One region of the Delftia sp. UME58 genome, then DNA from elsewhere that is predicted to be linked to it. Evidence: riboswitches for the same ligand, from Rfam matches in the RefSeq annotation. Region 1 holds a riboswitch; the other holds the start of a gene.

Region 1 (10,898 bases):
GGCCCGGGCAGGATTTTGCGGGGGGAGAATTCGTCATCACCCAGGCCGATGGCGACCGGCAGCGGGCCGATGTGATGGCATTGGACCAGGGCGATGCGCTGGTCCTGGCCGTGCGCCACCGGCCCGTGCCCGGGCGGCGCAGCGGCTACCGCCGCGTGGCCATGCGCCATGGCGTCAGCCGCATCCACAGCGGCCATCGCCATACCGTGGGGCTGATCTTTCATGACGCACTTTGATGGATGGCCGGCATGAGCACGCTGGATCTCTTTGCCGATGAGCATCCCGCCGGGGCCGAATCCATAGGTCCGCAATCCGTGGTGCTGCGCGGCCATGCCCTGCCCCAGGCCGTGCAGTTGCTGGAGGCGGTCGAAGGCATTGCGGCGCGGGCGCCGCTGCGCCATCTGGTCACGCCGGGCGGCTTCACCATGTCGGTGGCCATGACCAACTGCGGCGCGCTGGGCTGGACCAGCGACAGGAGCGGCTACCGCTACAGCGCCATCGACCCCGTCAGCGGCCAGCCCTGGCCCGCCATGCCGGCCCTGTTTGTCCGGCTGGCGGGCGAGGCGGCTGCGGCGGCGGGGTTCGAGGGCTTTGTGCCCGATGCCTGCCTCATCAACCAGTACCTGCCCGGCACCCGGCTTTCCCTGCACCAGGACCGCGACGAGCGCGACCTGGGCGCGCCCATTGTCTCGGTCTCCCTGGGCATGCCGGCCACTTTTCTGTTTGGAGGACTGGCGCGGGCGGACAGCACGGCCAGGGTGCCGCTGCAGCATGGCGACGTGGTGGTCTGGGGCGGTGTGGATCGGCTGCGCCACCACGGCGTGTTGCCGCTCAAGGACCAGCCTCACCCGCTGCTGGGCGGGCGGCGCATCAATCTCACATTTCGCAAGGCGGGCTGAATGGTTGGACGGTCTGAAATGGATAGGCTCAACAGCCAGGATCGCTTCGCCCGCCTGGATTGGGCGCGGATTGCCGCTGAGCTCGATGCCGAAGGCCATGCCCTGCTGCCGCAGCTGCTGACGGCGGATGAAAGCCGCGCCTTGGCCCGCGAGGCGGCCGCCGTGCCTGGCCTGCCGCCCTCCGTGCAGGCATGGCGCCCGGTGCTGTACGGGCATCTGCTGGCCCTGGCCAACCGCTGGCGCGAACACATGGGCATGCAGCCTGAGCTGCCAGGCTGCTTCGAGGATTTCATGCGTCCGGGCCGGCAAGCCGGCCAGACCCAGCCACAGCCACAGCCACATCTGCTGCGCGTGCCGGAAGCGGGCCATGCCCCGCTGCGCTCATACGGCGAAGGTGCGGCGGTGTTTCCGCTGCAGCTGGTGCTGCTGCTGTCCCGGCCGGGCCAGGATTTCGAGGGCGGCGAATTCGTGATGACCGAGCAGCGCCCGCGCATGCAATCGCGCCCCATGGTGCTGCCGCTGGGCCTGGGGGATGCGGCCATCATCGCCACAGGGCCGCGCCCGGTGCGCGGTGCGGCAGGCTTTTACCGCGTGCACCTGCGGCATGCCATCAGCCGCGTTCACCGTGGCGAGTGGCTGGGTCTGGAGCTGCTGTTGCACGACGTGCCCCAGGCGCCAAAGGCTCTGCAAACAGGCCGCTGGCTATAATGCCGCGCCTGCAAAGGCATCCGTGCAACAGGTGTCCGCATGCCAGCCATGGGGATGAAACGGGAACAAGGTGACTGCCAGCAAATGCTTTTTGCGCTGCCGGCACAGGCCTTGGCTGCCCCCGCAACGGTAAACAAGTCAAGGCGCTCCATGCCTGTCCCGCCAGTCTCCGCAACCCTGCGGAGGGGCGATGACAGGCTGTCACTGGTTCATGGCGTGGTCTGCAACATGCAGCTTTTCGCGGGTGGATTGGGAAGACGGGGCGCTGGGCGCAAGGCATGTCCTTGCGCCGCTTGTGAGCCCGGAGACCGGCCTGCTGCGTTTCCCGCCTGCTGTGCAGGCGTTTTCTTGACTGTCTGCGGGGTGCGGATGGCAACGCCCTGCTCCCCTTCCTCCCACGCTGGCTGGAGAGGCGGCAGTGCCTTGCTTTCGCATCAGACGGTCGAAGACCGATGTTCGAAATGCATTCCTCCTTTTCCAGCGTTTCCAGCGCTCGCGCTGCCCAGTCCCTTTCCGTGCGGCTGAGCCCGCTGGCCCTGGCCTGCGCCTTCATCTGCCTGCCGGCGCAGGCTCAAACACAAACGCCCACCCCAACGCCGCCATCAACCGCCCTGCCCGAGGTCCAAGTCACCGGCCAGGCCGAACGCATCGGCCAGCAACTGGCCCAGCCTGCGCGCTCTGCCAGCCATACCGGAGTCTCCAACCAGGAAGTGCCGGCCAGCGTGGACGGCGTCTCCGCCGAGCAGATGCAGGAGCGCGGCGACTACGCCCTGGTGGACGCCGTCACGCGCACCGTGGGCCTGACGTCCAGCAGCACGCCGGGCAACGGTGGCCTGTCCTTCAGCAGCCGCGGCTTTGCGGGTGTCAATTCCGTGGGCGTGGCCGAAGACGGCATGGTGCTGGGCGTGGCCGCGGGCACCACGGCCTATCCGGGTGACAGCTGGGGCTACGAGCGCATCGACGTGCTGCGTGGGCCGGCCTCGCTGATGTATGGCAGCGGCACCATGGGCGCCACCGTCAACGCCATCCGCAAGCAGCCCAGCCGCACCAGCTCGGCCGAGGTGCTGCTGGGCGCGGGCACGGACGACACGCTGCGCCTGGGCCTGGGCGTGACCGGCGCCCTGGGCGCCTATGCCAGCTACCGCATCGACAGCTACACCGCCCGCAGCGCAGGCGAGCGCGATCTGGACCAGTCGCGCAACGGCAAGTTCATGAGTACGCTGCGCTTGGAGCCCACCAGGGACCTGCAGATCGACCTGATCGCCGACCGCAGCGTGCAAAAGCCCAGCCGCTACTGGGGCACGCCGGGCCTGGACGGCAAGGTGGTGGAGTCGCTGCGCGACCGCAACTACAACGCCGAAGACAGCGTGCTGCGCTATGCCGACGAGCGCCTGCGCGCCAAGGTGCAATGGAAGGCCAATGACTGGCTGACGGTGCGCAACGAGCTGTACCACGTGCAGTCCGACCGTCACTGGCGCAACATCGAGGCCTATGCGCTCAACCCCGCCACCTGGACCGTGGGCCGCTCCGACTACCTGGAAATCCTGCACGACCTGGAGCAGACCGGCAACCGCCTGGGCCTGAACGTGGACCGGGGGGCGCACAAGATCGCCATGGGCTGGGAGGCCGCGCGCATCAACCTGCGGCTGTCCAACAATTCGCCCTATGGCGGCTCGTCCACGGTCTCGGCCTGGGATCCCGTGCACGGCAGCTGGGCCAGCCCCGATGCCACGGCAGCCAAGACAGAAACCGGCGTGACCCAGCACGCGCTGTACCTGGAGGACGCCTGGCGCATCAGCAACCGCTGGCTGGCCATGGCCGGCCTGCGCCGCGATGTCTACAGCTTTGCCAGCCACTCCCTGGTGGGCGGCACGGACTTCGACAAGACGCTGGCCGCCACGTCATGGCGCCTGGGCCTGACCTATGAGCTGGCCCGCAACACCCATGTCTACGGCCAGCTCAGCTCCGGCCACGATCCCGTCAACAGCCTGGTTTCGCTGAACCTGGCCAATACCGCCTATGCCTTGAGCAAGGGCCGCCAGGCCGAGATCGGCATCAAGCAACAGGTGGCGAACGGGCGCGGCGAGTGGACGCTGGCCGTGTTCGACATCAAGAAAGACAACATCATCACGCGCGACCCGGACCGCCCGGCCATCTCCATCCAGGGCGGCAGCCAGTCCTCGCGCGGGGCGGAAGCCACCGCCGCCTTCCAGGCCACGCCCGCCCTGCGCCTGGAGGGCAATCTTTCCTATGTCGATGCCCAGTTCGACAAGCTCATCGAGGCCGGCGGCAACCGCGCCGGCAACCGTCCGCAGAACGTGGCCAAGACCACGGCCAACCTTTGGGGCCACTACCGCGTGGGAGCCTGGCAGGCCTCGCTGGGCCTGCGCTACGTGGGTGACCGCTTTGGCAACAACGCCAACACTGTGAGCCTGCCCGCCTACACGGTGGCGGACGCCGCGCTGAGCTGGCAGATGGACCAGCGCACCACGCTGAGCCTGATCGGCCGCAACCTGGCCGACAGGGTCTATGTGGGATCGAGCTACGGCAGCCAGTTCCTGGTCGGCCAGGGCCGCCGCTTCGAGATCGCGGCCCACATCCGGTTCTGATGGCCATGGCGCGCTCCAAAAGCCTCCGCGGCCTCTGCGCTGGCGCCCTGGCAGCCACCCTGCTGCTGGCCGGCTGCTCGCGCAGTGATTCCGGCACCGCCAGCGAACGGCCGGCATCGCCAGCCGCGCCGCAGGCGGCCGTGACCGTCAATGTCTGCGGCAGCCCCGTGACCTACGCCAGCGCACCGCTGCGCGCCGTGACCCATGACGTGAACATCACCGAGATGTTTCTCTTTCTGGGCCTGGGCGACCGGCTGGTGGGCTACAGCGGTATCACGCAGGCCAAGCAGATCGACCCGGCCTTCCATGCCCAGCTGGCCCGCGTGCCGCGGCTGGCCGAGCGCGAGATGAACCTGGAGGCCATCCTGGGCGCCTCGGCCGACTTCGTCTTCGGCGGCTGGAGCTACGGTTTTCGCCAGGGCCAGGTCACGCCCGAGGTGCTGCAGCGCCACGGCATTGCCTCGTACGTGCTGTCCGAATCCTGCATCCACGTGGGGCCGCGCAGCCAGGTGGCGCTGGAGGACGGCCTGACCGACCTGCGCAACCTGGGCCGCATCTTCCGTATCGACGCACATGCCGAGCAACTGGCGCAAGGGCTGGAGCGCGAACTCAGGGACTTGCGCGCGCGCATGCAGGGCGTGCGGCAGCGGCCCGCGGTCTTCGTCTACGACAGCGGCCAGGACATCCCCGTGACCGTGGGCCGCTACGGCATGCCGCAGGCCATGATCGAGGAAGCGGGCGGGCGCAACATCTTCGACGACATTCCCAGCAACTGGCCTGCGGGCAACTGGGAGGACGTGGTGCAGCGCAACCCGCAGTGGATCGTCGTCATCGACTACGGCCAGCCCGATGCCCAGGGCAAGATCGATTTCCTGCTGGCCAGGCCCGAGCTGGCCGGCGTCGATGCCATCCGGGAGAAGCGGTTTTTCGTGATGACCTATGCCGAGGCCACACCCGGCCCGCGCAACATCGCGCGGGCCCGTGCCCTGGCCCAGGCCCTGCACCCCGACCGCATGCCGGCGACCAGCCATGCGGCCAACTGAGTTCCGCTGGCCCAGGCGCCCGGGCGCCGCCCGCGCCTGGTGCCTGCTGCTGTTCGCGGCCTTGTTGCTTGTGATGACGCTGGCCATCACCTGGGGGCCCGTGGATATGCCGGCCGGCACGGTCTGGCGCATAGCCTGGGGCCGGCTGCTGCAGGCGCTGGGCATGCAGCCGCCGCCGCTGGAGGGCATCACGCCGCAGCACCAGCAGATCGTCTGGCTGATCCGCATGCCGCGCGTGCTGCTGGCGGCCCTGGTGGGCGCCGGGCTTGCCGTGGTGGGCACCATCATGCAGGCCATGGTGCGCAATCCGCTGGCCGATCCCTATCTGCTGGGCGTGTCCTCGGGTGCGTCGGTGGGCGCCGTGGCCGTGCTGGCCTTCGGTGCGCTGGCATCGGCAGGCATGTACGCCCTCACGGCCGGGGCCTTTGCGGGGGCGCTGGCGGCCACCGTCGCCGTCTACCTGCTGGCGCGCTCCCAGGGCCGCATCCATGCCACGCGGCTGATCCTGGGTGGCGTGGCCATCGGCTATGTGCTGGCGGGCGTGACCAGCCTGATCACCCTGTCATCGGGCCAGCGCGACCTGGCCAACGCCCTGCTGACCTGGACGCTGGGCAGCCTGGCGGGCACGCAGTGGGAAGAGCTGGGCATTCCCGCCGCCGTGCTGGCTGCGGGCCTGCTCTGGCTGGGGCTGCAGACGCGCCCCCTCAACGCCCTGCTGGCCGGTGACGAGGCCGCCGCCACCTTGGGCGTGGACACGGCACGGCTGCGGCGCGCACTGTTCCTGGTGGTATCGCTGCTGACGGGCACCATGGTCGCGGTCAGCGGCGCCATCGGCTTTGTGGGGCTGATCGTGCCGCACGCCGCGCGCATGCTGGTGGGAACGGACCACCGGCGCGTGCTGCCGGTGGCTGCGCTGGCCGGTGCCCTGCTGCTGGTGCTGGTGGACCTGGTGGCGCGCACTGCCTTTGCGCCCATGGAGCTGCCCGTGGGCGTGATCACTTCGCTGATCGGTGGCCCCTTCTTCGTATGGATGCTGGTGCGCCAGCCGGTGCAGGGAGGGCGCGGACCATGAAGCTGCAAGCCCAGGACCTTTGCTGGAGCGCCGATGCCCGGCGTGCCGACGCCCGGCGCATCGTGGACCATGCCAGCCTGACCCTGCACAGCGGCGAATGCCTGGGGCTCATCGGACCCAACGGCAGTGGCAAATCCACCCTGCTGCGCATGCTCTACCGCGTGCTGCGGCCCGACGCAGGCTGCGTGCTGCTGAACCAGCGCGACATCCGTGACATGACGGCGCGCGAGTTCGCGGCCCAGGTTTCGGTCCTGGCGCAGGAGGCGCCGCAGAGCTTTGATTTCACCGTGCGCGAGGCGGTGATGATGGGCCGCATTCCCCACCAGTCCCCCTGGGCGGGCGACAGCACCGAGGACCTGGCCTGCATGCGGCAGGCGCTGGCCCAGGTGAATGCCTTGGCGCTGGAGGAGCGGCGTTTTTCCAGCCTGTCCGGCGGTGAGAAGCAGCGCGTGCTCGTGGCCCGGGCGCTGGCCCAGCAGCCGCGGCTGATGCTGCTGGACGAGCCCACCAACCACCTGGACATACGCCACCAGCTGGAGTTGATGGGCCTGGTGCGCAGGCTGCAGATCAGCAGCATCGTCGCCCTGCACGACCTCAACATCGCCGCCCACTACTGCGACCGTCTCTATCTCATGGAACAAGGCCGCATCGTTGCCCATGGCACACCGGCTCAGGTACTGACCCCGGCCACCATCGGCCAGGTCTATGGCGTGGCTGCCGAGGTGGACACCCATGCCGCCACCGGCCGGCTGCGCATCAGCTTTATTCCCGATGAACTCCTCTGAAACATCCATTCCGCCCGGGCCCGACGCCGTGATCGTGCTGGGCCGTGGCGGCACGGGTGCCGCCTCGCGCCAAAGCCTGATCGAACTGGCCGATGCCTTGCGCCCGACGCTGGAGCCGGGCTGCAAGGTCGTCACCGCCTTTGTGGACAAGGCCGCGCCCTCGCTGCCCGATGCGCTGCAGCAATGCCTGCCGGCCCACTCCATCGTCGTGCTGCCCCTGTTCTCGCCCGACGAGCCTGCCCTGCTGCGCTGGCTGCACAAGCTGGCCATGCGCTGGCGCTCGCAACTGCCGGACCAGACCGTGCAGGTGCGGTTTGCCGACCATCTGCTGGGCGCTGCCGCCATGCCCGCGCTGTTGCTGTCGCAGATGGCCCAGGCCCTGCAGGCCCCTGACATTGCCGAGACCGCTGGCGACCACTGGCAGCACGATCCCCAGGCCTGGTCCCAGGTGCCAGATCACCAGCACCACGCCCTGGTCTGCACGGGGCCGCGCTGCACGGCACTGGGCGCCGTGGCCGTCTGGCAAAGCCTGGGCGAGGCCATGCAGGCCAGCAGTGAACTGCGCGCAAGGCTGCGCCTGCTGCAGACCAGCTGCCAGTACCCCTGCAACCATGGCCCGCTGGCCATCGTCTATCCGGATGGCGTCTGGTATGGGCGGCTCACGACCGGGAATGCCGCCCAGGTGGTGGAGGCCCATGTGCTCTCGCGGCAGGTCTGCGCGGAGCACCATGTGCACGGACCAGTGGATCTGGCGCCGCAGCAGGCATCGTGATGCATCAGGGCTGCGCCGTTCCCGGCGCCGCCTCCAGCTCCGCCAGCCTCACCGCCACAAAATCCCGCAGCGCGCGCACCAGCGGCGTGAACTGCCTGCGCGTGGGCGCGACCAGGTAGAGCGGCACGCGCTCGGTCGCCCAGTCGGTGCACAGCGCGATCAGCCGGCCCTGGGCCAGGTCTTCGGCCACATCGAAGTAAGACTTGTAGGCAATGCCCCGCCCTGCCACGGCCCAGCGCCGCACGGCGTCACCGTCGTTGGCCACATTGCGGCCGCGTACGCGGACATGGACGGGTTGCGGTGGCGCCGCCCCCTGCCCTGACGGCCAGAAACTCCAGCGGTCATGCACTTCCTCGCCCAGCATGAAGCACAGGCAGTCATGGCCGGCCAGATCGTGGGGCGTTGCGGGGGTGCCGCGTTCCTGCAGATAGGCCGGTGCGGCGCAGAGCACGCGGCGGTGCGTATCCGACAAGGGCAAGGCCACGAGGCTGGAATCCTGCGGCTTGCCATAGCGAAAGGCCGCATCCACGGGCTCGCTGTAGACATTGGCCACGCGGTCGGACAGGTGCAGCCGCAGGTCCACGCCCGCGTGCAGGCGCTGGAATTCGTCCAGCCACGGCATGAGCACGTTGCGGCCCAGGTCGGAGGGGGCGGCCAGCTGCAGCGTGCCGCGCAGCGCGGCCTGGCCGCCCGCCAACTGGTCGCTCACCTGGCGCAGGCCGGCCAGCGCGGGGCGGCAGTGCTCCAGAAACAACTCGCCCTCCTGCGTGAGCCGCAGGCTGCGCGTGGAGCGAACGAACAGGGTCACGCCCAGCTCGGCCTCCAGCCGCTTGAGCGCGGCGCTGGCCGCCGCCGGCGTCAGGTCCAGTGCGCGTGCCGTGGCCGAGAGGCTGCCGCTGTCTGCGGTGCGCACGAAGATATCCAGGTCCTGCAGGCTTTTCATGGAGGTCGCCGGGCATTGATTTTCAAAAATTATTTGAAGCTTAGTTCAAAGGAAAAGCCATTTAACAAAATCCCTATCAAGGACAAGATGGCGCCATCTTCTTTCCACTCCTTGCAGGACACCCGCATGAAAGCCGTCGGTTACCAAAACGCCCATTCCATAGACCATCCCGAGTCCCTGCTCGACATCACCCTGCCCGAGCCTGTGCCTCAGGGGCGCGACCTGCTGGTCGAGGTCAAGGCCGTGTCCGTCAACCCCGTGGACACCAAGGTGCGCGGCAGCGCCTCGCGCAGCGCGGACGGCCCCGAATACAAGGTGCTGGGCTGGGACGCCAGCGGCATCGTGCGCGCCGTCGGCCCCGAGGTCACGCTGTTCCAGCCCGGTGACCGTGTCTGGTACGCTGGATCGATTGCGCGCCAGGGCACGAACAGCGAACTGCATCTGGTGGACGAACGCATCGTCGGCCATGCCCCGCAATCGCTGGACTTTGCCGAGGCCGCCGCCCTGCCGCTGACGGCCATCACGGCCTGGGAGATGCTGTTCGACCGCCTGGGCGTGGCGCCGGGCAAGCAGCCCAGCCGCAAAAGCCTGCTCATCATTGGCGCGGCTGGGGGCGTGGGCTCCATCCTGACCCAGCTGGCGACCCGCCTGACCAGCTTGACCGTGATCGGCACGGCCTCGCGGCCCGAGACCCGGTCATGGGTGCGTGAACTGGGTGCCCACCATGTGATCGACCACAGCCTGCCGCTGGCCGAGGAGTTGCGCCGCATCGGCCATCCCGCGGTGGACTACATCGTCAGCCTGACGCAGACCGACGCCCACCTGCCCCAGATCGTCGAGGCCATCGCACCGCAGGGCAAATTCGGCCTGATCGACGACCCGGCTTCGCTGGACGCCACGCTGTTCAAGCGCAAGGCGGTCTCCATTCACTGGGAGCTGATGTTCACGCGCTCGCTGTTCGGCACCGACGACATGATCGGCCAGCACCATTTGCTGAACGAAGTCGCGGCCCTGGTCGATGCCGGCCTGATCCGCACCACGCTGGACCAGCGCATGGGTCCCATCAACGCCGCCAACCTGCGCCGCGCCCATGCGCTGATCGAGTCCGGCAAGGCGCGCGGCAAGCTGGTGCTGGAGGGCTGGGAGCAAGGCGCGGTGTAAGGCCTGGGACAAGGCCTGGCCAAGGCCCAGCGTGGCTGGCAACCGTAGTATGGTTGCCACCATGCAGCTCAAACATTTCATGGGCGCCCTGGCTGGCAGCCTCGTGTTGGCCACAGCCACGGCAGGGTCCGCCGCCAAGACCCCCTCCTATCCCGATGCCGATGCCAGCGACCCCGCAAGGCTGGGCTGGATGGTGGGCTCGCCGCCACCGCCGGACCGCATGCTGCGCTTCGAGGACGGCTCCTATTTCCAGTTCCCGGCCATGCGCTGGAGCGTCTCGCACTTTCGCCAGCTCATGCCCACGGTGAATGTCTCGCGCGGCCTGGCGCCTGCGGCGCCGCTGGCCCAGGCGCTGCGCGACGACATCGACGAGTTGCGCTTCACGCCGCTGGGGGCAAGCCAGCCCATGACCTGGCGCGATTCGCTCAAGGCCAACTACACCGACGGCATCGTGGTGCTGCACAAGGGCCGCGTGGTCTATGAGCGCTACTTCGGCGTGCTCAGGCCCGAAGGCCAACACGGCGCCATGTCGGTGACCAAGTCCTTTGTCGGCACGCTGGCGGCCATGCTGGCCGCCGAGGGTCAGCTCGATCCCTCGCGCCGCGTGTCGGAGTACGTGCCCGAACTGGCGGCCTCGGCCTTCGGCAATGCCACGGTGCGCCAACTCATGGACATGACCACGGGCATACGCTTCAGCGAAGACTATGCGGACCCGCAGGCCGAGGTCTGGGCGCATGCAGCGGCCGGCAACCCGCTGCCCAAGGCCAAGGACTACACCGGGCCGCGCAGCTACTACGAATTCCTGCAGACCGTGAAGCCCGAAGGCGTGCACGGCAAGGCCTTCGGCTACCGCACGGCCAACACCGATGCGCTGGGCTGGGTGCTGGCGCGCGTGAGCGGCCAATC
Region 2 (10,898 bases), on a different contig from region 1:
GTCCACGGCCTGGGGATTGGCGGCGAACTGGCCGCTGGCGGCCGCTGGCGTGTCCACCACGGTGACCACCGCGTCCACGGTGAACACGTTGGCGATCTCGGGCCACTGGAAGGCCTGGACCAGGGGCTTGGGCAGGGCCAGGCCCGAGGTCTCGATGATCACGGCGTCGATCTGGTCGCGGCGCTCGGCCAACGCGCGCATCACGGGGAAGAACTCCTCCTGCACCGTGCAGCACATGCAGCCGTTGGCCAGCTCGTACAGCGCGCCTTCGCGCTCGTTGCCCTCGTCGTCGCAGCCGATGCCGCAGCCCTTGAGGATCTCGCCGTCGATGCCCAGCTCGCCGAACTCGTTGACGATGACCGCGATGCGTCGGCCGCCCGCGTTGTCCAGGATGTGGCGCAGCAGCGTGGTCTTGCCGCTGCCCAGGAAGCCGGTGACGATGGTGGCGGGAATCTTGGCGGTTTGCATGGGATGTTCTCCAGAAAAAAGAGGAAGTCAGACGGTGGCGAAAGGCAAGGCGCTGCGCAATGAAGGGAGAACCTCCTGCGCAAACAGTTCCATGCCGGCGAGGGCCTGGGCATCGCTCCACAGGCCGTTGGCGTTGAAGACGCAGCGCAGCTGGCCAATGCCCGTGCGCTCGCGCAAGGCGGTGATCTGCGCATGGCACTGCCCGGGCGTGCCATGGATGAATTGCTCGGCCAGCACGCGCGGCACATCGATGGGCGGCACCTGGTCGGCCGGCACGCCGCGCTTGCCCGCGAAGTACACGCGGCGCTGGTACAGCTGCGGCCACAGCGTGGCCAGCCGGGCCTGCACGGTGGCCTCATCGGCACCGATGCAGACATAGCGCGCCAGCGATGAGCGCGCGCGCAGCGCGGCGGCATCGCGCCCGCGCTCCTGCGCGGCAGCCTCCAGGCGCTCCAGCTGCATGCCTTCGGGCGGCTCCAGGCTCAGCAGCAGGGGCAGATTCTGATCGACGGCAAAGCCCAGGGTCTCGGCCGTGGAGCCGGCCACATACAAGGGAGGATGCGGGCGCTGCACGGTCGAAGGCAGGGCGGGCCGGTCCTCGAAGCTCCACGGCCCCTGCCCCGCTGCGATGGGCCTGCCGGACAGCGCCTCCACCAGGATGCGGCAGGACTGCTCGAAGCGCTCGCGCGTGCTGTCCGCATCGATCTGCAGGGCGCGCAGCGCGGCCGGTTCCGTGCCCCGCCCTATGCCCACGTCGATGCGGCCCGCGCTTTGCAGGTCCAGCTGGGCAATCTCCTCGGCCAGCATCAGCGGATGGTGCAGCGGCAGCACCAGCACCGAGGTGCCCACGCGCAGCCGCTCGGTGCGCGCCAGCACGGCGGCGGCCAGCAGCAGGGGCGAGGGATAGGGCCAGGCGGTATCGGGCACGCGGAATTCGTTGAACCACACGCCCTCGAAACCCAGGCGCTCGGCGCGCTCGAACAGCGCCAGGAATTCACGGTGCCCGCCGCGCGTGGCATCGCGCGTCCAGCCGGCCAGATCGATGCGCATGGATTCAGTTCTCCTGTTTCAGCCGCGCGCGCAGCAAGGTTTGCGGGGGTGCATCGATGCGCTCGAAATCCACGCCGAAGACGGCATCCAGCCCCGGCGCATGCAGCAGCTCGGCAGGGGCCCCATCGAGCGCAATGCGCCCCTGGTCCAGCACGATGACGCGCCCGAAGTGCGCCAGCGCCAGGTCCAGGTCATGCATGACCACCAGCACCAGCCGCTCGCGCCCGCGCTGCGCCAGCGCCTGCACCAGGGCCAGGCGGTGGCGCACGTCCAGCGCGGCGCCGGGCTCGTCGGCCAGCAGCACGGGCGGGTCGGTGGCCAGCACGGTAGCCAGCAGCGCACGCGCCTGCTCGCCGCCGGACAGCGTGGACCAGCGCCTGCGCGTGAAATCCTGCAGCCCGGCGCCGGCAATGGCCGCCTCGACATCACCCCGGCCCGCCAGCCGCATGTGCATGAGCTCGGACAGCGTCAGGTCCCAGTGCGGCGCAAAGCGCTGCGGCATGTAGCCCACGCGGCGTGCACGCTCGGCCACGGGCAGGGTTGCAATGTCTTGCCCGTCCAGCAGCACGCTGCCGGATGCAGGCGCCTGCAGCCCCGCCAGCAGGGACAGCAGGCTGGACTTGCCTGCGCCATTGGGTCCGACCAGGGCCACGGCGCCGCAAGCGGGCAGCTGCAGCGAGACGGCGTCGAGCACGCTGCGGCCACGGCGGCGCAGCGTGAGGGACCGGGCCTGCAGGCGTGGCACAGCGTCGTCCATGGCTTGATCGTTCATGCGGACCTCAGCCTGCGCGCCAGCAGCACGATGAAGAAGGGCCCGCCCGCCACGGCCGTGACCAGGCCCAGCGGGATCTCGGCCGGCGGCAGCACGCTGCGCGCAATGGCGTCGGCCAGCGTGACGATGATGGCGCCCGTGAGCGCCGACGCCGGCAGGGCCGCACGGTGCAGCGGGCCCGCCATCCAGCGCGCGATGTGCGGCGCAGCCAGCCCCACGAAGGCCACCAACCCGCCATAGGCCACGGCCACGGCCACCACCAGCGAGCCGGCCAGCACGGCCAGCGGCGTGAAGCGCGCCACGTCCAGGCCGAAGCCCTGGGCCGCATCGGCACCCAGGCCCAGCAGGTCCAGCCCGCGCGCCAGCGCCATGGCCCCGGCCAGGCAGGCCAGTGAGGCGCCGGCCAGCAGGCCCAGCCCGCTCCAGGACGGCGTCTGTATGCCGCCCAGCACCCAGCTGAGCACCACCTGCAGGCTCACCGTCTCATCGGACAGCGCCAGCATCAGGAACGAGCGCAGCGCGCCCAGCACGGCCGCCAGCGCCACGCCGGCCAGCAGCATGCCGGCCGCATCGGTGGCACCGGCCACGCGCGAGACGGCCAGCACCAGCACGGTCGATCCCCAGGCGCCCGCAAAAGCCAGCACGGGCAGCGTCCATGCCTGGGGCAGGCCGAACAATAAATGCATGGGAACCAGCAAGGCGACAGTCGCCCCCAGCGCCGCGCCGCCCGAGGCGCCCAGCAGATAGGGCTCGGCCAGCGGATTGCGGAACACACCCTGGAAGATGGCGCCCGACAGGCCCAGCAGCGCGCCCACCAGGGCGGCTGCCAGCACGCGCGGCACGCGCCACTGCAGCAGCAGCCGGCTGCGCAGGCTGTCTTCGCCGCCCAGCGCGGCCAGCAGGTCGGCCGGGCTGGCCCATTGGTGGCCCGCGCAGGCGGCCAGCAACAGGCTGGCCAGCAGCAGCAGGACCGCACCGGCCCAGGGGCGCCACGCGGGTGGATATGAAAGGAAATTCATGCGGCCTCCCCGGCCCAGGCCGCAGGGTGCAGCCAGCGCGAGAGCTTTTCCACGCCGCCAAAGGTGCGCGGCCCGGGAATCAGGAACTCGGCACGCGCCACCGTGGTGGCCCGGCCGCCGCGCACGGCGCGCAGGTCGCGCCAGCCGCGCTGGCCGATCAGGTCCTGCATGGCCTCCTGGGTGCCTGCGAACAGCAGCACGTCGGGGTCGGCGGCCAGCACGGCCTCGGGCGAGACCTGGGGCACGGTGCCCAGGCCGTCCAGCGCGAACGAAGCGCCCGCGCGCACCATGGCCTCGCCCGTATAGGTGCCCGGCCGGGCCGCCAGCAGCATGCCGTTGCCCAGCCGGCCCGTGACCATGAGGGCGCGCGGCCGGGGCTCGCCGGCCACCTGCCGGTCCACGCGCAGCAGCCGCGCCTCCTGCGCCAGGGCCAGCGCCTGGCCGCGCGCCTGCACGCCCGTGGCGCGGGCCACCAGGCGCAGGTTGTCCATCACCTCGGCCAGCGAGCGGCTGAGCAGCACCATCACCGGCACGCCGATGCGCTCCATGGGATCGACCAGCTGGTGCGCCGCCTGGCGCGCGGGCGTGACGATGACCAGGTCCGGCTGGCGCGCCACCACGGCGTCCACCGAGAACCCCAGCCGCCCGCCCACCTTGGGAATGCGCTCCACGCCCGGCGGAAAGCGCGTGAAATCCTCCACGCCCACCACGCGGTCCAGCAGGCCCAGCGCGGCCACCAGCTCGGTGTTGGAGGCAAAGATGGAGACGATGCGCTGCGGCGGCGCGGCAATCTCCACGCGCCGGCCCAGCGCATCCTGCAGCACCACCGGCCCGCCTGCAGCGACGGTGTCGGCCCAGGCCGCGGGCAGGCCGCAGGCCAGGGCCGCCGCCGCGCCCTGGCGCAGCAACTGGCGGCGCGTGGTGCTGGATTGCCTCATGCCATGGTCCTCAAAACTCCGCCTGCAAGCCGACCATGAGTTCGCGCCCCGCCATCGACGTTCCGCAGCCGCCGTTCTGGTACGCCGGGTTGGCGATGCAGGGCGCACGGTCCAGCGCGATGAAGATGGGATGGCGGTTCAGGTCGAACAGGTTGTTGACGGCCGCGAACAGCTTGACGCCCGGCGACACGCGGTAGTCGGCGCGCAGGTTCCAGATGGTGAAGGCGCCCTTGCGGTGGATGAAGGTGCTGCTGGGCTCGCCCTGCGGGATGAGCAGCGCCTCTTCCGTGTCGTACCACATGGGACCGCGCAGCAGCGTGGACAGCTGCAGGCTCCAGTCGCCCTGCAGCCGCCCGCTGCCGCGCCCGTAGCGCACGCCGGCCGAGGCCTCGTAGCGGTACATGCGCTGCACCTTGTCGGTATTGGCGGAGGCGGCCGAGCCCTTGTCCCGCATGCTGAAGTGGTAGTAGCCGCCAGCCCAGGCCTTGAGCTGGTGGCCCGTCAGGTCCAGCGCCCGCGCCAGGTCCATGTCGGCCTGCATTTCCAGGCCGCGCGCCACGATGTCGGCCGCGTTGTTGGCGTAGTCCGAGGTGTTGGTCGTGGCCCCGCGCGAGACGGTGATGATGCGGTCGCTGATGGTGTTCTGGAACAGGGCCGCATCCACGCGCCAGCCGGGCTGCTGCAGCGCGGCGCCGACCTCGATCTGGCGGCTGGTCTCGGGCTTGAGGTTGGGGTTGCCGAAGGTGCGGCCACCGCCGACGGCCGTGAAGTCCGAGGCCAGCTCGGTGGCCGTGGGCGCGCGGAAACCCGTGGAGGCCGCGGCGCGCAGCGTGAGCCGGTCCGTGGCCTTCCAGGTGGCGCCGGCCGACCAGGTGTGGTTGTCGTAGTCGCGCGTGCTGGCCTGGGCCAGGGCCAGGTTGGGCGTATCGTCGAAACGCGTCGTGCCCCAGGTCTTGCGCAGGCCGGCGCGCAGCGTGAGGCGATCGTCGAACAGGGTCTGCGCGTCCTCGAAGTACAGCGCATGCACCTGCTCGGTCTGGTTGTTGTCGTAGGGCGCGACCTGGCCCGCAGGGCCGCCCGGCATGGCCACGCGCAGGCGGTCGGAGCGCAGCTTGCTGCGCTCCCAGTCAAAGCCCATCAGCAGGTCATTGGTCTGGCTGACACGCAGGCGCGGCTGAAAGCGCAGGCCCGTGGCGTCCAGCTGGCGGTGGTTGTAGTCGCGCGCCGTGCCGGGCACGGCGCTGTTGCCCGAGCGGATCACGGGCGATGCCCAGTTGAACTCATCGGTATCGACCAGGCTGTAGAGGTGGGTCGTCCAGCTCAGGCGCTGGCCGGGCAGTGCGCCCTCGTAGGTCAGGTCCAGCGAGCGGTTGCTGCGGTTGTCGCGGCTGTGGATATTGGCGCCCGATCCGCGAAAGCCCGCGTTGTAGATGCCGTCCGTGCGCAGCTGCAGCTCCACGCGGTGCAGCTCGTGCAGCTGCCAGCCCAGGGCACCGCTGGCGCCGCGCCGCTTCCAGCCCGTGTTCTCCATGCGCGTGCCGCCATCGCCCGACTCGTAGTCGCCGCGCCCGCCTGCGCTCACGCCGAAGTACCAGTCGAAGCGGTCATTGGCGCCGGCCGTCTGCGCATCGGTGCGCCACAGGTCCCATGAACCGGCCTGGACCTGGGCGCGCGTGCCAGGCGCCGTAGCTCCGTTCTTCATGATGATGTTGACCACCCCGCCCATGGCCTGGCTGCCGTAGATCACCGAGGACGGGCCGCGCACGATCTCGATGCGCTCCACATCCGAGGGGCTGAGCTTGGACAGGTTGGCCGTGCCCGCGCGCCGGCCGTTGACCAGCACCAGCACCTGGCTGCGGAAGTCGCGCCCCTGGCCGTCGGTGGAGGCGCCGCGCAGGTTCATCGAGGTCTGGGCCGCCGTCCATTCGCTGAGAAAGCCCACGGCGTTCTCGGCCAGCAGGTCGGTGACCGAGCGCGCGCTGGAGCGCTCTATGGCCTCGCGGTCGATGGTCTGCGTGGTGCCCGCGATGCGGCTGCGCGCCTCGGGCCGCGCGGTGGCGGTCACGAAGACGGCGTCCAGCGCATCGTCGGCGGAGTCCGTGGATCGCCCGGAAGCCGGCTCCTGCGCGGCGCCGGCCGCTGCAGCGCAGCTGGCCAGCAGGACGGCGGCCGCTGCGGGCCGCAGGCTGGAGACAAGAGGAAGAACAGAGAGAAGGCCGGAGGAATCGGCGGCCGAAGAAGCGAAGCGCATGCGTTGAACCCAACTGCCCCACTCACCCGCGGGGCCTATCGTCTGAACCACGCCGCACAGCGCGCACGCCGGAGCCGGCCACGGCAGCGCAGGCTGGGGCCGGACCGGACAGGCGCACTCCCGCGGCGTCCGAAAGCAATGCAGAAGGCCGGTATCCGGGCTTGCGGAACGCTGCGGCGCGCAGGGTGGGCGCGCTGCGGCAGGCATCCCCGCCTTCCCATGCCCGAGGAGGACACAGTGGCTTGCGGCGCGTGACCCGTGGGTGGCGCGCCAGCGTGGGGAGTTGTATTCCGCTGACCGTTGCGGGGGCAGCGCAGGCATTGCGAGCGGCCATCTCGATGGCATCGCGCACCTGCTTCCCGTTGAACCCCTGGCCGGCGAACGGCATGGGGCACCTTCAGCAACAGCGCACCGCCACGGCCCAGGGACCGCGCCGGCGCGCCAGCGGCGGATTATCGCTGATGGCGCCCAGCCCAGAAGCCCGGCACGCGGGCCAGCGCCCGCAGCGCGCGGCGGCTGCTGCGCGCGCTGGTGGCCAGGCGGGCCTGCAGGTAGCCGGCGGCGAACCAGGCGCGCGGGTCCGTGCCGGCCTCGGCATGGAAATGCGCGGCCGCCACGGCCATGTCGTTGTGCAGCCCCAGCGCGTCCTGGGCGGGCACCAGCGCCTCGGCAAAGCGCCGGCCCTTTTTGCCGGGCCACATTCCGGGCGCGAATTCCTGCGCAAAGTCCGCCAGGTAGCGCAGGCGCTTGAGCCGCTTGCGCACGCGGTGCTGCTGCGCCAGCGGCAGGCGGTCGAAGTGCCGGCCATCGCGCAGCACCTGGCGGTGCAGGCGCTGCAGGCGCCGCACCAGGTACTTGCGCGTGCCTGCGGCAGACAGGCTGGCCAGGCCGGGCTGCCGCTTTCCTGCGGGTGCCTGCGCCAGCGCATGGATCTCGGCCAGCGTCTGCAGGAACTGCGGCTCGCGCACCGCGGCGGCCGCGTCGGCCTGCCCGGCAGCTGGCACGGTCCATTCGCACAGGGGCGCATGGGCGTCCTGCAGCAGCGGCCGCACCACGTCGGCCAGGGTGCCGGCGTCGCGCAGCGTGCCAAGCTGCGCAAAGGCCCGGGCCAGGGGCTCATCCCATTCGGCGCGCATGCCGGGCGCCAGCCCCGCGCATTCGCGCAGCACGGTGCGCAGGCGCCGCAGGGCCACGCGCAGCTGGTGGATGGTCTCGGCATCGCTGCCACCGCCCTCCAAAACCGCCAGATGCGACTGCGCCTGGGCCAGGGCAGCAGTCAGCGCCGCACGCACAAAGCCGGCCGCATCGGGCCGGTCAGGGTGCTGCTTCGCAGGGGTGGACATGGTCAGGCAAGGAGATGTGGACGTTGCCGACGATTGTGGGCGCAGCCCCGCGCCAGGGTCAATCCGGGTTCAATCCGGGTTCAATCCGGGCGCACTCCGGGCTCAATCGGCGCCATTCCCGCTCAGGCTGTGCAGCACGGGCCGGGCAATGCGCACATAGTCGGCCGAGTCCAGCACGATGGAGCGGTCCAGCCGGCCCGCGTTGAAGGCGATCTCGCCAAAGCGCTCGACCAGGGCCGGGTCCACCACCAGGCGCACCTGCGGGTTGAAGGAGAACGGCGGCACCGATCCCATCACGCAGCCCGTGGCGGCCCGGGCCTCCTCGGGCGAGGCCAGCGTGGCCTTGCGCACGCCCACGGCCTGGGCCAGGCGCTTGAAGTCCAGCTTGCGGTCGCCGGGCAGCACGGCAAGAAACAGCTGCGCGCTGTCTGCCGCGTCGCGGCTCTTGCAGAGCATGGCCTTGGCGCCCTGGCCGGGCGCCGTGCCCCGGATTTCGGCGACCAGGTCGGAGCGGCCTTCGGCCGGATGTTCCAGCACGCGAAAACGCGCGCCCTGGGATTGCAGCAGGTCTACAAGGGTGTCGAACATGGTGGAAAGCACAAAGAAGTCATCTGGGTTTTGACATTTTGTCCAATTAAAAACAAAATGTCCAATATGAACGAACGAACCCCCGAACAGCGCCAGCTGCTGGAGCAGGTGGCCCAGATCGCCGAAGGCCTGGGCCAGACCTTTGCCCCGTTCTGCGAGGTGGTGGTGCATGACCTGCTCGACCCTTCCCATGCGGTGCTGGCCATCCACAACAACCTGTCGGGCCGCGAGGTCGGCCAGGGCGCGACGGAGCTGGGACTGGCGCGCATCCTGGACCCCGGCTTCGAACAGGTCATCGCCAACTATCCCAACCAGTTCGCCGACGGCCGCCAGGCCAAGAGCACGTCCATCGGCATACGCGATTCCGAGGGCCGCTACATCGCCGCCCTGTGCATGAATGTGGACCTGACGATGTTCCAGGGCTTCCAGGGCATGCTCAACCGCTTTGCCGCCGTCAGCGGCGACACCCCGGCGCGCGAAATGCTGGACCCCACGGGCGCCGGCGCAGGCGCCGACACGGTGCGCGCCCGCATCGACCAGTTCGCGGCCCGCCTGGCGACCACGCCGCGCGCCCTCAAGCCCGAGGAGCGCCGCGCCCTGGTCCGCGAACTCAAGGGCGCCGGCCTGCTCGACGTGCGCCGCTCCATGGAGACCATTGCCGCCCACCTGGGCGTGTCGCGCGCCACGGTCTACAGCTACGCCAAGTAGGCCACTCCCGATCCACATCTCTTTCTCCGCTACCGATGACAAGCCTTCTTCCCACCTATGACGACGTGGCCGCGGCGGCCCGGCGCATCCAGGGCCATGCCCACCGCACGCCCGTGCTCACCTCGCGCACGCTGGACGAGGCGCTGGGCGCCCGCGTCTTTCTGAAGTGCGAGAACCTGCAGCGCATGGGCGCCTTCAAGTTCCGCGGTGCCTTCAACGCCCTGTCGCGCTTCAGCCCCGCGCAGCGCAAGGCCGGCGTGGTGGCCTTTTCCTCGGGCAACCATGCCCAGGCCATCGCCCTGGCCGCGCGGCTGCTGGAGATTCCCGCCACCATCGTCATGCCGCACGACGCGCCCGCCGCCAAGGTGGCGGCCACCAAGGGCTATGGCGGCCAGGTGGTGGTCTACGACCGCTATACCGAAGACCGCGAGCAGGTCGGCCGCGACCTGGCCGAGCGCCACGGCCTGACCCTGATCCCGCCCTACGACCATGCCGACGTGCTGGCCGGCCAGGGCACGGCCGCCAAGGAACTGTTCGAGGAAACCGGCCCGCTGGACGCCCTGTTCGTGCCGCTGGGCGGCGGCGGCCTGCTGTCGGGCACCGCCCTGTCCACGCGCGCGCTCAGCCCCGACTGCGCGCTCTACGGCGTGGAGCCCGAGGCCGGCAACGACGGCCAGCAGTCGCTGCGCGCGGGCCGCATCGTCCACATCGAAACGCCCAGGACCATTGCCGACGGCGCCCAGACCCAGCACCTGGGCGGCATCACCTTCCCCATCATCCAGCGCGACGTGACCGACATCCTCACCGCCAGCGATGCCGAACTGGTCGATGCCATGGGCTTCCTGGCCACGCGCATGAAGCTCGTGGCCGAGCCCACCGGCTGCCTGGGACTGGCCGCCGCGCGCCACAGGGGCGAAGAGCTGCACGGCTGCCGCGTGGGCATCATCCTGAGCGGCGGCAACGTGGACATGCAGCGCTTTTGCAGCCTGCTGGGCAACTGAAGCGCCTGACCGATTGCCGGCTCAGCCCCTGGGACTGAAGGTACGCGGGAACACCACGGGCGCGCTGCGGTCGGCCAGCCGATAGCCCATGGCGGGGCGGCGTGACATGCCCTCCACCTGGCCGGCCTCCACCAGAAAGCCGGCCGCCATCATGCGCGTGCGAAAACCGCTCTTGTCCACCGGGCGGCCCAGCACCACCTCGTAGGCCTGCTGCAGCTGCGGCAGCGTGAAGGGCTCGGGCAGCAGAAAGGCCGGCAGCGAGGTGTATTCCACCTTGCCCCGCAGCCGCTCCACCGCTGCGCGCAGGATCTCGCCGTGGTCGAAGGCCAGCGCAGGCTCGCGCAACAGTTCATCGACGGCAAACCACGACACATCGGCCGCATTCGCGCCCTTGGCCAGGATCAGGTCGTGCCCCGGGATCAGCGCGAAATACACATGCGTGGCCGACCAGCCACGCGGGTCGCGCGCCGCGCCGCCCCAGCTTCCCAACTGCTCCAGGTAGGGGCTGTCCACGCCCGTCTTGTCCAGCAGCTTGCGCCGCGCGCAGGCCAGCAGGTCTGCGTCCTGCCCCACATCCACAAAGCCGCCAGGCAGCGCCCACAGCCCCGGAAACGGCTCGCTGCCCGCCGTGGGGCGCTGCACCAGCAGCACCTGCAGGGCATCGTCGGCCACCGTGAAGATGACCACGTCCACCGTGGTGAACGGGCGCGGGAAGTCCAGCGCGCCCTGCTGGGATGGGGAGTTTTTTTCGGCCATGGGA

Evidence for each region. Region 1 has a riboswitch for cobalamin ahead of A9976_RS05070 (TonB-dependent receptor). Riboswitches for the same ligand answer to the same signal wherever they lie in the genome.
Region 2: it holds a riboswitch for cobalamin, as region 1 does, so the genes downstream of both, A9976_RS14705 (TonB-dependent receptor) here and A9976_RS05070 (TonB-dependent receptor) in region 1, are expected to answer to the same signal.

The regions. Positions count from the first base shown of each region.
Region 1 is NZ_LZZV01000013.1:342,741-353,638, reverse strand. Features, by position in the region: gene A9976_RS05085 (2OG-Fe(II) oxygenase) at 1-236, shown strand, start outside; gene alkB (DNA oxidative demethylase AlkB) at 249-899, shown strand; gene A9976_RS05075 (2OG-Fe(II) oxygenase) at 918-1,607, shown strand; cobalamin riboswitch at 1,620-1,939, shown strand; gene A9976_RS05070 (TonB-dependent receptor) at 2,060-4,216, shown strand; gene A9976_RS05065 (ABC transporter substrate-binding protein) at 4,216-5,259, shown strand; gene A9976_RS05060 (iron ABC transporter permease) at 5,246-6,331, shown strand; gene A9976_RS05055 (ABC transporter ATP-binding protein) at 6,328-7,116, shown strand; gene A9976_RS05050 ((2Fe-2S) ferredoxin domain-containing protein) at 7,103-7,888, shown strand; gene A9976_RS05045 (LysR family transcriptional regulator) at 7,893-8,831, opposite strand; gene A9976_RS05040 (zinc-binding alcohol dehydrogenase family protein) at 8,958-9,992, shown strand; gene A9976_RS05035 (serine hydrolase) at 10,054-10,898, shown strand, end outside.
Region 2 is NZ_LZZV01000052.1:368,962-379,859, forward strand. Features, by position in the region: gene cobW (cobalamin biosynthesis protein CobW) at 1-468, opposite strand, end outside; gene A9976_RS14685 (LLM class flavin-dependent oxidoreductase) at 496-1,518, opposite strand; gene A9976_RS14690 (ABC transporter ATP-binding protein) at 1,523-2,290, opposite strand; gene A9976_RS14695 (iron ABC transporter permease) at 2,287-3,309, opposite strand; gene A9976_RS14700 (ABC transporter substrate-binding protein) at 3,306-4,247, opposite strand; gene A9976_RS14705 (TonB-dependent receptor) at 4,258-6,498, opposite strand; cobalamin riboswitch at 6,627-6,912, opposite strand; gene A9976_RS14710 (CHAD domain-containing protein) at 6,951-7,841, opposite strand; gene A9976_RS14715 (YbaK/prolyl-tRNA synthetase associated domain-containing protein) at 7,944-8,429, opposite strand; gene A9976_RS14720 (transcriptional regulator) at 8,496-9,137, shown strand; gene A9976_RS14725 (threo-3-hydroxy-L-aspartate ammonia-lyase) at 9,173-10,138, shown strand; gene A9976_RS14730 (NrtR DNA-binding winged helix domain-containing protein) at 10,160-10,894, opposite strand.